DNA from 2 places in the Nocardioides sp. NPDC054178 genome. Region 2 is predicted to be linked to the other one. Evidence: riboswitches for the same ligand, from Rfam matches in the RefSeq annotation. Region 2 holds a riboswitch; the other holds the start of a gene.
What was found. Region 2 has a riboswitch for cobalamin ahead of ACZ6WN_RS22685 (ribonucleotide-diphosphate reductase subunit beta). Riboswitches for the same ligand answer to the same signal wherever they lie in the genome.
Positions count from the first base shown of each region.

Region 1 (4,735 bases), on a different contig from region 2:
ATCGAGATCGTCACCCGTCCGATCCTCGGCGCCGGTGCCAAGGCGCCGCTGGTGGCGAAGGCCTACGTCGCCGCGCTGCGCGAGATCCTGCTGGGTCTGGGTGTCTCCGACGTACGCATGGACCAGGGCTCGATGCGCTGCGACGTGAACCTGTCGCTGTCCCCGAAGGGGTCGGACAAGCTCGGCACCCGCACCGAGACGAAGAACGTGAACTCGCTGCGCTCGGTCGAGCGGGCCGTACGTTTCGAGATGTCGCGCCACGCCGCGATCCTCGACGCGGGTGAGGCGATCTTCCAGGAGACTCGCCACTTCCACGAGGACACCGGCACCACCTCCGCCGGCCGGCCGAAGTCGGACGCCGACGACTACCGCTACTTCCCCGAGCCCGACCTCGTCCCGGTCGCGCCGAGCCGCGAGTGGGTCGAGGAGCTGCGCGGCACGCTGCCCGAGCCGCCGGCCGAGAAGCGGGCGCGACTGCAGGCCGAGTGGGGCTACTCCGACCTGGAGATGCGTGATGTCTGGGCCGCCGGTGCGATGGTGCTGATCGAGGAGACGGTCGCGGCCGGCGCCTCCGCCCAGGCCGCGCGCAAGTGGTGGATGGCTGAGCTCTCCCGGGCCGCCAACGACCGTGGTGTCGAGCTGGCCGAGGTCGGCGTGACGCCTGTCCAGGTGGCCGAGGTGCAGAAGCTGGTCGACGGCGGTTCGCTGACCGACAAGCTCGCCCGCCAGGTCTTCGAGGGGCTCCTCGCCGGTGAGGGCACGGTCGCCGAGATCATCGACGCCCGCGGCCTCGCGGTCGTCTCCGACGACGGCGCCCTCGGTGCCGCCGTCGACGAGGCCATCGCCGCCCAGCCCGCGGTCGCGGAGAAGATCCGCGGCGGCAACCAGGCCGCGGCGGGTGCGCTCATCGGCGCGGTGATGAAGTCGACCGGTGGCAAGGCGGACGCCAAGCGTGTCCGCGAGCTGATCCTGGAGAAGCTCGCCTGACCTGCCGAGTCGGCTCGTCCTGACAACAGAATCCGCCGAGTCGGCGCGTTATGACGCGCCGACTCGGCGGCGGTTTTGGTCAAGATGAGCCGACTCGGCGGTGGGGTTGCCTGGCAGACTGTCCGGCGTGACCGAGCCCTTCCGCATTGCCCTGCTCATCGACGCGGACAACGCTCCCGCGACCAAGATCGACGCGATCCTCAACGACCTGGCCGAGTACGGCGAGGTCACGATCCGGCGGGCCTACGGCAACTGGACCAAGCCCGAGCTCAAGGGGTGGATCGAGGAGCTGCACGACGCCGCGATCCGGCCGATGCAGCAGTTCGACCTGACCGCCCACAAGAACGCCTCCGACATGGCGCTCGCCATCGACGCCGTGGAGCTGCTGCACGCGGCGATCCCGGACGCGTTCGCACTGGTCTCCTCCGACTCCGACTTCACGCCGCTGGTGCACTACCTGCGGGAGAAGGGGCGCGCGGTCTACGGCTACGGCCGGGAGAAGACCCCGGCGCCGTTCAAGAGCGCCTGCACCCGGTTCACCGTGGTCGAGAAGCTCGGCGACTCCGAGGAGGAGACCGACACCGAGACCGGGGCCACGCCCGCCCGCAAGCCGTCCTCCTCGGCGACCTCGGGTCAGCTGCTCAAGCGCAACGCCCGGCTGATCCAGCTGCTGCGCAACTCGATCGCCGCGGCCGCCGACGACGACGGCTGGGCCTTGGTCGGCACGGTCGTCTCCCGCATCCGCAACCAGTCCTCCGAGGACCCCCGCAACTACGGGTACGCCACCTGGACCAAGCTCATCAAGGCGATCGACCTCTTCGAGCTCAAGGACGAGGGCACCTCGGCGATCGCGGTCAGCGACAAGCGCACCAAGAAGTGACGTACGCCGGCTAGGACGCGTCCGCGGTGCGGTCCTGGTCGTTGGCCGTCTTCGGGCGGGCGCAGGTGATCCCCCGGGGCACCGACCCGTTGAGGTGCTTCAGCGCGGCCTTGAAGTCGCGGCAGCGCTCGGCGTCCTCCTTCTTGTTGGACGGATAGCCGATCGCCGCGTTGACCCTGCCCATGTCGAGGGCGTCGGCGAGCGGGTTGATGTCGCGGGCGACGGTCCAGTACCACCGCGAGATCGGCGCGCTGTGGTCCAGCGACCGGGCCAGCTCGGGGCGGCGGCGCAGGTCGATGTCGAAGTAGGCGCCGGCGTCGGTGTAGTTGGCCTCGCCGGTCAGCTGGATGTAGCCGCGGCCGGCGTACTTCCGCTTGTCGTGGGGGCCCTTGGCGTCGTGGTGGAAGGAGCTCTCGTTGGCGAGCGTGGCCAGGTAGGCCGCCTGCCGGTAGGGGGTCGTGATCCGGGCATCGGACATGGCGCGGTTGAGGGTCGGCAGCCCGGTCTCGACGGTCTGCCGGTTGCCGACCTTGTCGCCGAACATGGCGACCAGGTCGGCGTAGGTGACCGATGTCCGAGCCGGCGCCGCGACCGCCGTCGTGGCTGGGCAGAGGGCGAGGAGGGTGGCCGAGATCGACGCTGCGACAAGGCCGAGAATCCTGTGGCGCATGGGGACAGAGTGACTGCTCGGCGGCGATCGCGCAAGCAGCCTCGGCCCGGCATAAGATTGCCCCCGAATCAAGCAGAGCCTCAATCAACACACGCCGTGGTGGGGGAAGCCGGTCGAATCCCGGCGCTGACCCGCAACCGTAGGCTCAGGCCCGAGTGTCCTGAGCGAGCCGGAGCACCTGCCGACGGACGCGTACTGACCTGACGCTGTCGTGGAACGCAGCGGGTCGGCCCTGGGCCTTCCCGACGAACAGCGTGGAAGGAACCATGAAGAAGACCGTCCTCGGCGGCATCGCCGCCGCCCTCGCCCTCACTTCCCTCGCCGCCTGCGGCGAGAAGACCGTGGAGGAGGGGGAGAAGCCCACCTACGACGCGAAGGTGTCGACGTCGGTGGCCGACTGGCTCGTCGCCCAGGCGCCGGAGGGCGTGGCTCACAACGCGCAGTACGGCACCGACGACTTCGGGCTCAGCGCCGACATCGGGATCGCACTGGCCGAGGTCGGCGGCTACGACGACGAGATCGCCACGATCGCGGCGGCCGTGATGGAGAACAAGAAGGCGTACACCTCGCCCGGGTTCGGCACCGTCACCTCGGCCGGCGCCACCGCCAAGGCGCTCGTGCTCCAGCAGAACGTCGACGCCTCCGACCCCGGGCTGCTGAAGCAGCTCGAGGGCACCGTCGCCGAGAACGGCCGCATCGCCGACGAGCTCGACCCCAAGGACAAGAAGGCGGCCGACTACTCCAACACCATCGGACAGTCGTACGCCGTGTGGGCGCTCAACAACGCCGAGAGCAAGGAGGCCGCGGCCGCGACGGAGTTCCTGGCCGGGCAGCAGTGCGAGGAGGGCTGGTTCCGGGTCACCTTCACGGCCGACCCCGCCGCCGACGACCAGACCTGCGACGCCGACCCGAAGGCCACCCCCGACGCCGACGCGACCGCGTTCGCGCTGATCGCCCTCTCCACGGCGGCCTCTCCGGAGGCGGAGAAGGCCGTCAAGGCAGGCGTGGAGTGGCTGAAGGAGACCCAGGCCGAGGACGGCTCGTTCAAGGCCGCGACCGGCAACATCGCCAACTCCAACACCACCGGCCTGGCCGGGTGGGCGTTCGGGCGCGCCGGTGAGACCGAGGCCGCGGAGAAGGCGGCGGCCTGGGTCGCCGACCACGTCGTCACCTGCGGCGACGACGCCGGCGCGGTCGCCTACGACGACGCCGCGCTGACCGAGGGCAACACCAAGGGCCTGACCAAGGAGTCCGAGGGGATGTACCGCCTCGCCGCCGCGCAGGCGCTGCCGTCGCTGGTCTTCCTGCCCAAGGACGCGACCACGAAGAGCTCGTGCTGATCCTGCGCGATCTCCTGGTGGCCCTGGCGTTCCTCGCCGGGGCCACCGCACCCATCTCCTCGGCAGCCGCATCGCCTGCTGCATCGACGGCTGCATCGACGGCCGAGGCGTGTGACGGCGTCACCGTCGTCGTCGAGCCCAACGCGCTGGGTGGCGCGCCCGAGGTCACCTGTGTCCGGCCCGACGAGGGCGACACCGGCGCGGACCTCTTCGAGAAGGCGGGACATCCGCTCACCTACGTGACCTCGATGCCCAGCGTCGTGTGCCGCATCGACGAGCGCCCGAAGGCCGCCGGGTGCGCCCAGATGCCGCCTGCCGACGCCTACTGGTCGCTGTGGATCACCGACGATTCGGGGGCCTGGAGCTACGCCTCCAGAAATGTTACCGAAATCAGCGTGACCTCCGGGCAGGGTGTTGCGTTCACGTGGATAGACGACGATGTCGTTACCGCTCCGGCGACGGAGCTTGGGGATGCTGTGGGGGCGCCCTCAAGCCCGTCGCCGGAGTTATTTCCGCAGGACTCGGCTTCTCGACCCTCCTCCGAGCCCGCGCGGCTGCCCGGATGGGTCGCGCCGGCAGGGATCCTCGCCCTCTTCACCGTCGCGGGTGCCGTGTGGTGGCGCCGACGATGACCACGTTGCTCCGTGAGGCCGTGGTCGCGCACCTGCCCCGCGACCTGCACCCCGTCGCCTGGTGGGTGTGGGCGATCGGCCTGGCCGCGTACGCCTCCTTCACCACCAACCCGCTGCTGCTCCTGCTCGTGGTGGGGGTGGTGTCGGTCGTGGTCGCCGCGCGCCGCGGCGAGCAGCCGTGGGCGAAGGCGTTCCGGCTCTACGTCGGCCTCGCGGTCTTCATCGT
Region 1 covers NZ_JBVJKY010000005.1:217,774-222,508, reverse strand. Annotated here, with positions in the region: gene gatB (Asp-tRNA(Asn)/Glu-tRNA(Gln) amidotransferase subunit GatB) at 1-987, shown strand, start outside; gene ACZ6WN_RS19565 (NYN domain-containing protein) at 1,115-1,867, shown strand; gene ACZ6WN_RS19560 (glycoside hydrolase family 19 protein) at 1,878-2,537, opposite strand; cobalamin riboswitch at 2,618-2,737, shown strand; gene ACZ6WN_RS19555 (prenyltransferase/squalene oxidase repeat-containing protein) at 2,804-3,877, shown strand; gene ACZ6WN_RS19550 (hypothetical protein) at 3,871-4,509, shown strand; gene ACZ6WN_RS19545 (CbiQ family ECF transporter T component) at 4,506-4,735, shown strand, end outside.
Region 1: it holds a riboswitch for cobalamin, as region 2 does, so the genes downstream of both, ACZ6WN_RS19555 (prenyltransferase/squalene oxidase repeat-containing protein) here and ACZ6WN_RS22685 (ribonucleotide-diphosphate reductase subunit beta) in region 2, are expected to answer to the same signal.

Region 2 (4,735 bases):
GCCCGGGGCATCTCGCCGGCCGAGGTGGTCTGGTTCCAGACGTTGGCGACGTACGGCTCGATCCCCTGGCTCGTGCCGCCGACGATCACCGCGGTGCTCATCGTCGGCGCGATCGCCATCAGGTGGGAGTTGCGCCGGCCGACGCACCACTCCGGGATGCCCGCCACCGAGCCCATCCACCGCGACGCGGCGTCGGCGTGGGAGGAGATCCGCTCGAAGATGTCCTTGTTGAGCGCCGCCGCCTTGTCCGACTCGAACGGCACCCGCTGCTTCTGCAGGTAGTCGTGGTAGCCCATCACGCCCAGGCCCAGGCTGCGGGCCTTCTCGGTGTAGCGCACCGCCCGCTCCAGGCCGCGGATGGTGCGGGCCTTGCGCAGGAACGCCTCGGCGACCGCGTCGAGGAAGACGGTCGCGACGTACGCCGTGTCCCGGTCCTTCCACTCGTCATAGGTCGAGAGGTTCAGCGAGGAGAGCACGCAGGTGTAGGAGTGGTCCTCGTCGCTGAACAGCGTGATCTCCGAGCACAGGTTGGAGGCCTTGTTGGCCAGCCCGTTGGCCCGGTAGGACTCGGTCTGGGCGGCGTTGACGGTGTCGACCTTCCAGATGTAGCCCTTGCCGAGCACCACCCGGATCTTCAGCACCCGCTGGTAGCGCTCCAGGGCGTCCTTGTCGCCGGCCAGCATCCGGTCGATGAACGCCTGGCTGAAGATCCAGCCGACGTTCTTGTTGGCCGGCTCGCGGAAGATCAGGTCGGCGAGCTCGTAGAAGTCGGGGTGGTCCACCGGCAGGTAGCCCGCCCAGGAGCCGCGGCGGGTGGCGCCCTGGCTGATCTGGTTGGTCATCTCCACGAAGTTGCAGAAGACCGGCACCACGCCGTTGGCCTTGCCGTTGTCGGAGAACTTCGCGCCGCGGGGCCGGACGTCACCCAGGTACGCCGAGGTCCCGAACCCGTTCTGGGACAGGATCGCCGCCTCCTTGAGGGTCTCGTAGAAGCCCCAGACCGAGTCCTCGACGTACGAGCCCTCGCACGAGACCGGCAGGCCCCTGTCGGTGCCGAGGTTGGACAGCACCGGCGTCGAGGGGGAGAGCCAGCCGTTCCAGATCGCCTCGAAGAACCGCTCGGTCCAGGAGACGCCGTCCTCGCGGGCGTACATCTCGTCGGCCAGCTCACCGGCCGTCCTGGCGATGGTCTCGTAGCGCTCGCGGACGCTCTGGTCCGCGACGGTGTACTTCGCCTTGAACATCGCGTAGCCCGCGGTGGTCATGAAGGCAGGCACGGTGCCCTCGTCCTGCAGTGCCTTGCGCTCGGCGGAGAGCGCCTCCCAGCTGTTGCTGCTCGTCAGGCTGTCATCCATTAGAAGCTGAACTCCGTCTCGCCGATGTTGCGGTTGTATTCGTTGCCGGTGACCTGGAAGAAGTCGTGGAACTGGGTGCCGTTGATGCCGTTGTAGAACCACTCGGCGATCGGGTTGGCCTCGACGCCGAACAGCGGCTCCATCCGCATGTTCTCCAGCGTCATGTCGACCCGCGACTTCACGAACGCCTCCAGGTCGGCCTGGTCGATGCCGGCGATCGGCCCGTCGGCGAAGAGCATCTCCACGATCCGAGCCTCGTGCGCGTAGAGGTGCTCGGCCACGTCGCGGACGCGGGCGAACAGGTCGTCGCGCTCGGCCTCGAACTTGTCGGCCGGGACGGTCGCGGCGTACTCCTCCAGGGTGGTGTTGAACAGCCAGGCGCCGCCGGTGGCGTGCAGGTTCTCGTCGCGGGCGGAGAAGTTGATGCCGCTGATCACGTTCTGCAGCAGGTTCTTCCCGCCGGACTGGAAGTGCTTGAGGAAGGCGAAGTTGGAGTAGAGGACGCAGTTCTCCATCAGCGTGAAGACGCTCAGCGCGTAGAGCAGGTCCTCGTCGGCGATGGCGTCCCACACGAAGGCGATCCGCTCGGCCAGCACCGGGTCGTTCTTGTAGGAGTCGTAGAACTCCTCGGTGTCGATCATCAGCGTCTTGTTGAGCTTCGCGTAGAACGGCGCGTGCATGTTCAGCTCGGCGAACGAGAAGGCGTTGGTCATCATCTGGATCTCGGGCCGCGGGAACGCGTGGAAGAGCCGGTCGCCCCACACCTCGCCGCCGAGGATCAGCTCGTAGATGGTGAACAGCTTCAGCGTGGTCTTGACCGCGGCCTGCTCGGCGTCGGTCATGTTGACCAGGAAGTCCTGCTTGTCGTTCTCGACCGGGATCTCCTCGGCGGTCCAGAAGATGCTGCGCTGCTTCTTGGCCAGGTCCTCGGCCATCGGATAGTCGAAGACGTACGCCGACTTCTCGGTGCGGATCGGTAGACCCTCGGTGTCGATCAACTCATCAGCCCTTCTCCCGCGCCCCCGCGGCTCGCTCGGATGTCTCGTGCATCCGTGCCGGGGCAGGAGAGGACGGCGTCGTACGCGCTCGATCCCCTGACCTTCCCTCGAGGTCGCGGACCCCACCATGAGGTGGGCACTGGCAGGTCTTCGGACTCGTGGGCGTCATCGTGCTCGGTCCTAGTGGCCGTCGCTTCCCAGGAGCCGGCTTGCTCCCAGTGCTTCGTGACGGCGGTCGTTCCCACTCACCGCTGCGGGGCAGTCCCGGACTCGCACCGGGTTCCCTCTTGCCTCTCCCACCTCGTCGCCGAGGAGGGAGAACCAGCTGCGAGGACCACTATATGCGGGAATTACACCAATGCAACTTCCTAGATCTAGTGCTTCGCCGTGTCGTGCGGAACATCCCCGTCACCGGCTCGGCGACCCGTGCTAGCCTCGGCGCCGAGTCGAACGCATCCTGATGGATGCCAGGGAACTCCGGTGTGAATCCGGGACTGGCGCGCAGCGGTGAGGGCGACGGCGACGCTAGACAGCCACTGGGGACCGACTCCCTGGGAAGGCAGCGTCGCCGGTTGAACCCGAGTCCGAAAACCTGTCGGCTCAGCTGTTCGTCACGGCCCTCGCGACCAGGGTCCAGAGGACCTGAGAGGCCGACCTGCGTGCTGACGCCGAGCCGTGAGACCCCCACCCTGATTCCACGCACCACCGGAGCCGGGAGGCGACGGGTGCCGTTCGTGCCGCTGGTCGTGGGACTGCTGCTCGCCTCGGCGCTCAGCGCCGTGGTGTCCGTGGCCTTCGGCTCCGAGCGCATCCCTGTCGGCGAGGTCGTCGCGACCGTTCTCGACCGGCTCCGGGGTGAGCCGCCGGGGAGATGGGACGTGATCGTGTGGGAGCTGCGCGTGCCGAGGGCGCTGATGGCGCTCGCGGTCGGGGCGGGCCTGGCCGTCGCCGGCGCCGGCATGCAGACCCTGGTCCGCAACCCGCTCGCCGACCCGTTCCTGCTCGGGATCAGCTCCGGCGCCTCGGTGGGGGCGACGGCCGCCATCACCACCGGCGCGCTGGCCGGCCTCGGCGCCTACGCCGTCTCCGGCGGCGCCCTGGTCGGGGCGGTCGGCTCGGCCATGCTGGTCTGGCTGGTGGCCACCGCGCAGGGCGGGCTGACCCCGATCCGGTTGGTGCTCTCCGGCGTCGTGCTCTCCTCCGGGCTCTCCGCCATCGCCTCGTTCCTGGTGTTCATGAGCGATGACCCGCGCGCCGCGGACTCGGTGATGTTCTGGATGCTCGGCAGCGTCGGCGGAGCCAGCTGGGAGAAGCTGTGGCTGCCGGCGGTCCTCAGCCTCGGCCTCGGTCTCGGGATGCTGGCCCTGCACCGCTGGCTGGACGCGCTCGCCGCCGGCCCCGAGACCGCCGCCGCGCTCGGCGTGAACGTCGCGGCGCTGCGGACGACGCTCTTCGTCGCCCTGGCGGTGCTCGTCGGGGTCCTGGTCGCGGTCAGCGGTGGGATCGGGTTCGTCGGGCTGATCGTGCCGCACGCGGCCCGGCTGCTGGTGGGCGCGCGCCACCGGGTGGTGCTCCCGGTCGCGGCCCTGGGCGGTGGGGTGTTCCTGCTGTGGGTCGACGTGCTCGCCCGGCTGGTGGCGCGCCCGCAGGAGATCCCGTTGGGGGTGGTCACCGGCGTCGTCGGGGCGCCGCTCTTCCTGCTGCTGCTGGGCCGCGGCGGCTACCGCTTCGGCAGCGACCGATGAGTGGCCCCGCGCCCCGGCCGGCGCTGCGGCTGCGTGGGGTCGCCGCGAGGCTGGGCGAGCGCGACGTGCTTCGCGACGTCGACCTGGACGTGCCCGTCGGCACCCGCCTCGGGATCGTGGGTGTGAACGGTGTGGGCAAGTCGACCCTGCTGCGGATCCTCGCCGGGGTGCTGCGACCGAGTGCCGGGCACGCCTACCTCGACGACGACTCCGGCGACCTGCGGGAGACCGCCCGGATCAGCTCGCGCGAACGCGCCCGCCGAGTGGCGTACGTCCCCCAGGAGGAGGTCGCCTCCGCCGAGCTGCTCGTGGGCGAGATGGTCGCGCTGGGCCGGGTGCCCCGCACCCGGCCGTGGTCGCGAGGCGGGCAGCAGGAGCGCGAGATCGTGCGAGCGGCCCTCGACGCCGTCGGCCTGGCCGACCGCATCGACGACCCGTGCGAGCGTCTCTCGGGTGGCGAGCGGCGCCGGGCGGTGATGGCCCGCGGTCTCGCGCAGGACTGTCCGGTGATGCTCCTGGACGAACCCACCAACCACCTCGACGTCGCCTGGCAGCTGCGGCTGCTGCGTACCGTCGCCGAGCGGGCCGAGACGTTGGTCGCGACCATCCACGACCTCGACCTGGCGCTCCGCTCCTT
Region 2 covers NZ_JBVJKY010000007.1:40,606-45,340, forward strand. Annotated here, with positions in the region: gene ACZ6WN_RS22680 (ribonucleotide reductase N-terminal alpha domain-containing protein) at 1-1,355, opposite strand, end outside; gene ACZ6WN_RS22685 (ribonucleotide-diphosphate reductase subunit beta) at 1,355-2,353, opposite strand; cobalamin riboswitch at 2,478-2,695, opposite strand; cobalamin riboswitch at 2,784-2,967, shown strand; gene ACZ6WN_RS22690 (FecCD family ABC transporter permease) at 3,079-4,098, shown strand; gene ACZ6WN_RS22695 (ABC transporter ATP-binding protein) at 4,095-4,735, shown strand, end outside.